One region of the Haemophilus sp. THUN1691 genome, then DNA from elsewhere that is predicted to be linked to it. Evidence: riboswitches for the same ligand, from Rfam matches in the RefSeq annotation. Region 1 holds a riboswitch; the other holds the start of a gene.
What was found. A riboswitch is a leader RNA that binds a small molecule or an ion and turns the genes downstream of it on or off. The one in region 1 is predicted to bind thiamine pyrophosphate.
Positions count from the first base shown of each region.

Region 2: linked by a shared signal. The riboswitch ahead of AC6H0J_RS08125 (ABC transporter substrate-binding protein) and the one ahead of thiB (thiamine ABC transporter substrate binding subunit) in region 1 are both predicted to bind thiamine pyrophosphate.

Region 1 covers NZ_AP046578.1:753,730-756,890, reverse strand. The annotation lists gene thiP (thiamine/thiamine pyrophosphate ABC transporter permease) at 1-612, opposite strand, end outside; gene thiB (thiamine ABC transporter substrate binding subunit) at 617-1,615, opposite strand; TPP riboswitch at 1,667-1,754, opposite strand; gene AC6H0J_RS03755 (Maf family protein) at 1,844-2,035, opposite strand; gene copM (CopM family metallochaperone) at 2,143-2,520, shown strand; gene AC6H0J_RS03745 (ComEA family DNA-binding protein) at 2,549-2,896, opposite strand; gene ispH (4-hydroxy-3-methylbut-2-enyl diphosphate reductase) at 3,067-3,161, opposite strand, start outside.
Region 2 covers NZ_AP046578.1:1,692,109-1,695,269, forward strand. The annotation lists gene htpG (molecular chaperone HtpG) at 1-523, opposite strand, end outside; gene AC6H0J_RS08125 (ABC transporter substrate-binding protein) at 645-1,706, opposite strand; TPP riboswitch at 1,759-1,848, opposite strand; gene uvrD (DNA helicase II) at 1,969-3,161, shown strand, end outside.

The DNA.
Region 1 (3,161 bases):
CAAGCTGAATGTAGGCAAACATTGCTGACGAAAAACGGGCCATTCCACCAATTTAACGAATTGCCAGCCTTGCAAATTGAGTTGCGCAGCAAGCTGACGTTGCTGATAAGGGATACTTTGCAAACTTTGTAAGAAAAGTTGCGCAGCCAGTGGAATATTGAAAAAAAGATGGGCAATTAAAATACCCGAGAGTCCGTAAATATGACCCTGCCATGACATTCCCAAAAAGTTAGCAAACCAAGCTAACCAACCGCTTGAACCATAAATGCCAATCAAACCAAAAATTGCTACTAAAACAGGTAAAACAAAGGTCAGCGACATTAATTTTAATAGCCACTTTTTTCCTGAGAATGGTTGATAAAACAATGCTCGAGCGAGGAGCAGACCAAAAAAAATAGATAAAACGGTAGAAAATAAGGCTTGCCCAAGACTGAAAAGAATCAGATGCTGTAGGTAATCATCCGTTAACCAAGATCGCCATTGCAATTCATCGCCAAATGCAAAGATTGAACTTAATGCGCTACCATAAAAAAGAGTAATGAAACTAATAACAACAACGCCGCCCACATAATGACGAGGGCGGAGTTGTGGATGATGAAATAACGAAAACATCAAACTATTTTGTTAATGTGGTTTGCCAAGTGCTAATCCAATTTTTTAAGTGTTCCGCATTCACCATTGGATTGATTGGAGTTTGAGTTTTTTGTAGAGCTTTAAGTGCATCAAAGTGCGGTTCAATTTCACCTTGAATAACTGGCAACATAATATTGGCTGTCACAATATGTTTTTGTGCCGTAGGTGAAATTAAAAATGCCATAAAATCATCCGCACATTGATTTGGATGGTTGGCGACTCGAGCCGCTAATTCCACTTGGGTTATATGCCCTTCCGAAAAATCTGTCGCTGCATAATTATCTTTTTTCTCAAAAAGTTGGTGATAAAGTGGTGATGTACTGTAACTTAACACTAAATCAGCTTCGCCTTTTAAGAATGCACCATAAGTATCCGACCAACCTTTACCCACTGTCACCGTATGCTTATCCAACTCTTTCCAAGCAGATTGAATTTTGTCTGCAGGATAAATCGCATTCATCCAAACCAATAAACCACGCCCCACACTACTGGTGCGAGGATCTTGATAAATTACACGGATATCTTGGCGTTCAACCAATTCTTTCAAACTTTTCGGCGGATTTTGTAATTTAGTTTTATCGTACACAAAAGCATAGTTACCAAAATCGAAAGGTAAGAATGTTTTATTCGTCCATTTTGTTGGCAGATCAAGTTGAGTTAAATCTACTTTATTTGGCGTGAAAATACCTGTTTTTTCAGCTTGTTCTAAAACAAAGTTATCTAAACCTAGCACAATATCGGCTTTGGTTTTCTTTCCTTCCAAGCGAACTCGATTGAGTAACACGCCACCACTTTCAAAAGGCGTAAAATTAATAGCGCATTGTGGGTGCACTTTCTCAAAATCTTGTTTTACTTTTGGACCCGCTCCCCACTCAGACGTGAAAGAATCATAGCTATATACGTTAACACTTTGCTGTGATTGGGCTAATGCCGCGGTGGAAAAAAGTGCGGTAGAAATTAAGGTTAATTTAAGAAGTTTCATTATTACATCCTTATTTATATCAAAAGGCAGCAATAATGACGGGAAGGAGATAAGGTTGTATTCCTAGTTTCCTACGTCAGTATTAACTGTTTCAGGTTCACGGGTATGATCTCAGCATATTGCACCCCGACTAGGCTTTTTAGTGTATTAAAATTTATTAGGCTTGCCAACGGATTTTTAAAAAGAAATAAACTTTCTACATTTTCTGAAAAAAATAAAAAAGCCCTGTCAAACAGGGCATCCATAAGAGGTTTTAAAATTAAAAAGTGATTCGATTGGGCTTTCAATGCCTAAATCTGTCTGATCAATGACTTCAAAACCGAAATCACCTAACACATCTGCCATTTCTTTTACTTTGCCTTTATTGCCCGTGGCAAGTACAATTTTTTGCTTCGTGATGCTGTCCCTCATATCAAACATTGTCTTATTTTAGAATCTCACCAAAAATTTTCGGAATAAGTATTGACTTTAACCTTAGGTCAAGGTTTATGATTTGTGCTCATTCAGTTATCACATAGGAGAAAAACATGAAAAAACTTATGACTTTTATCACACTTAGCGCTGCTGCAGTTTCAGTTTGTGTCCAAGCTAATGAACAACCGCATCAAGCACACATGAATATGCCAATGTCGACAGATTCTGCAATGCAACAAGAATTAATGCAAGGTATGAATCAAATGCATCAAGACATGATGGCAGCCTCACAATATAAAGATCCTGATGTTGCTTTTGCAGCAGGTATGTTGCCACACCATATTGGCGCAGTAAAAATGGCGGAAGTTGAATTAAAATACGGAAAAGATCCTGAGATGCGTAAGCTTGCTGAGAATATTATTCACGCACAACAAGCGGAAATTGAACAAATGCAAAAATGGCTTAAAGTGCACAATAAAAAAGCCCTGTAAAACAGGGCATCCATAAGCGGTTTTAAAATTAAAAAGTGATTCGATCACGGTTTCTTTCAAGCGTTGCCTTACCAATCCCTTGCACTTCTAATAGTTGTTCAGCACTCGTGAAATTACCGTGTTTTTCACGATATTGCACAATAGCTTCTGCTTTTTTAGCGCCGATCCCTGTTAAGGATTTTTGAATTTCACTAACGCTTGCCGTATTGATATTCAATTTATCGCTCACAGTAGCCGGTGCAACTTGAGCCTCAGTTTGAGTAGCCACAACAGGTTGAACAGCCTGCTCTGCAGCTTTTTCCTCAGCAAAGGCCGAAGAGGCAATCAGCGCGCCACACAATACAACTGAAGTAAATAATGTTTTCATTAATTTCATAGAGGTTTCCTTTTAATATGAACATGTTGATGAGCATATCAACAGAGCCATTTTTTATGCTTTCAAGAAAACGCTCAAGATTCTTACCGCACTTCTGCGATTCAGATCGCAAAAATTCTTAATTTGAATGAAAAAACAAAGGGCTTATCATTTACGACAAGCCCTTAGCATTAGTTAACTTCTTTTATTCTCAGCTCTTTTGGAACTTCAAAGAACATATTTTCTTCTAAACCTTGCAGTTCTTCTATAGTATTCGCACCAAACT
Region 2 (3,161 bases), 940 kb from region 1:
TGCCACGGGATTTTTTCTCAATATCCGCCACAGAATATTCGCCTTCGCCCGCAGATTCCCAAAGTACCGCTTTATCCGCCTCTTCGCCAGCCGCTCTAGTTTTTACAGTCACTTTATCTGCCACAATAAAAGCAGAATAAAAACCCACACCAAACTGCCCAATAAGCTGGCTGTTTTTTGCTTGATCTTGACCAAGTGCGGTTAAAAATTCTTTTGTTCCTGATTTTGCAATCGTTCCCAAATGATCGATGACTTTCTCGCGAGTCATACCAATGCCGTTATCACTAATCGTGATCGTTCCTTTATCCGCATCAAAGCTAACACGCACACGCAAGTCACCATCACCTTCATATAAAGCAGGGTTGGAAAGTGCTTTAAAGCGTAATTTATCTGCTGCATCAGAAGCATTAGAAATTAATTCACGTAAGAAAATTTCTTTGTTGGAATACAAAGAATGAATCATTAATTGGAGAAGTTGTTTGACTTCAGATTGGAAGCCGCGAGTTTCTTGATTTTGTGACATAATTTTTTCCTTCATAAAGATAAAAATTGAACGTCACAGATATAAGAATAAAAAGAAAGATTTCAAGGGGAAAAGCAAAGTGCGGTGAATTTTCACCGCACTTTTATCAGGCTAATATCAATTACTCTTTTCTTTCCTTCACATTTTCAACCCAGCGTTCTATTAATCGTTTCGCTTCTTGCTCCGAACCAAATTTGATGAAATCAATATCAAGTAATTTAAGTTTTGCCGGCTCTGAAAGATGTGGATGCACTTTGGCATGAATATTTGTTGGCAGTTGGTAAGAATCCGCCTCACGCCAATGAATTTCTTGGGCTTCAGCAGAAAGCACAAAATCGACAAAGTGTTTAGCATTATCTAAATTTCGTCCATTTTTAATGATACTGACTGCCCCTAACGTATAGCCTGTGCCTTCGCAAGGTAAAGCACCAATAACTGGCGCACCTTTATCCTTTTCACGCACATAAGTATGCATAAAACCAATATCAACAGCGGCTGCGCCCGTAGAAATATTAGCCGTTGCTAATCCAGTTTTCGTGTATTGAGCAATGTTTTTGTCAAGTTCTTTCAAATAAGCAAAGGCTTTATCTTCGCCCATAATTTCAATTAAAGTTGTAAGAATAGTGTAGCCAGTACCCGATACTCGAGGATCTGGATATTGAATTAACCCTTTAAATTCTGGTTTTAATAAATCAGCATAACATTGAGGTTTCGCGATATTTTTTTCAGCTAGCAGTTTTTCATTCATCCCAATGCCAAGCTCCATAAGATAAATAATCGACGTAGTATCGCCACGTTGTTCCGTGAGCTTTTTGAATTGAGGCATAATTTCTTTTTGCAGAGGCGAACGATAAATTTCTAACAAACCTGCATCTCGTGCTTGAAAGTGCGGTTCCAATGTACCGCCATACCAAACGTCTGCTTGTGGGTTTTCTTTTTCAGCTTTGATTTTGCCTAATACAGTCCCTGTGCTATTACGCACAAACTGAGTGTCCACATTATATTTTTTGCTAAAAGCGTGAGCGACTTTTTCACAAGTCGTGTTTTGGACGCTGCAATAAAGCACTAATTTGCCTTCTGCTTGAGCAGGCGTTGATAAACTTAATCCTAATAAGCCGCAACCAAGCACGCTGGAAAGTGCGGTCAATTTAAAAGAATTTTTTAAAGAAAAAGAGAGTGTCATGATGCATCCTTACTTATATGAATACAGAAAAAAGTAAGTCAGCCCTTTAAGTAAGAAGGAGAGATTAGTTTCCTACGCCAGTGCTAACTGTTTCAGGTTCACGGGTATTTTCTCAGCGATGTCCGCACCCCGACTAACCTCGAATCAATATAAGTTGTAATACTATTTTTGTAAAGTCGGATAAGTTTATGATTTTCTTGATTGTGATATAAAAAAATTAGACTTATAATTCCTGTAAATTTGAACAGATAAAAATTTCATCATGGATATTTCTGAATTACTTGACGGACTTAACGATAAACAACGCGAAGCCGTAGCAGCCCCTCTTGGTAATCACTTAGTGCTAGCGGGTGCAGGCTCTGGCAAAACGCGTGTATTGACGCACCGTATCGCTTGGTTAATTGCGGTAGAAAATATTTCTGAAGGCAGCATTATGGCGGTGACATTTACTAATAAAGCAGCAGCAGAAATGCGTCATCGTATTCAATCTACCCTTGCCAAACACGCACAACATCAATTATTTGGTATGTGGATTGGCACCTTCCACAGCATTGCCCATCGTTTATTGCGAGCTCATCATTTAGATGTGGGATTGCCACAAGATTTCCAAATTTTGGATTCAGAAGATCAACTTCGTTTAATTAAACGGTTATTAAAATTACATAATTTTGATGAAAAAGCTTTTCCGCCTAAACAGGCTTGTTGGTACATCAATAACAAAAAAGATGAAGGCTTGCGACCAAATGACATTGAAGATTTTAATGATCGTCAAGAGCGTGAATGGATTAAAATTTATAAGATCTATCAAGACACCTGCGATCGCGCAGGATTGGTCGATTTTGCAGAATTATTAATTCGGGCCTATGAATTATTTGAGAAAAAACCATTAATTTTGCAACGTTATCAACAACGTTTTCAGCATATTTTGGTGGATGAGTTTCAAGATACCAATAAAATTCAATATAAATGGATCAAAATTCTCGCGGGAGAAACAGGCAAAGTCATGATCGTGGGCGATGACGATCAATCTATTTATGGTTGGCGTGGCGCACAAATCGAAAATATTCAAAAATTCTTGAAAGATTTTAAAGCCGAAACAATTCGCCTTGAACAAAACTATCGTTCTACCGCCAATATCCTAAACAGCGCAAATGAATTAATTGCAAACAATAGTGATCGTCTTGGTAAAAATTTATGGACAGAGGGTGAAAAAGGCGATCCCGTGGGCATCTATGCTGCGTTTAATGAATTAGACGAAGCAAAATTTGTCGCTTCACAAATTCAGGATTGGGTAGAACATGGCGGAAAACTTGATGATTGCGCTGTACTTTATCGTAGTAATAGCCAATCACGGGTTATTGAAGAAGCCTTAATTCGTTGTCAAATTCCATATCGTATTTATGGCGGTATGCGTTTCTTCGAACGCCAAGAAATTAAAGATGCGTTAGCCTATCT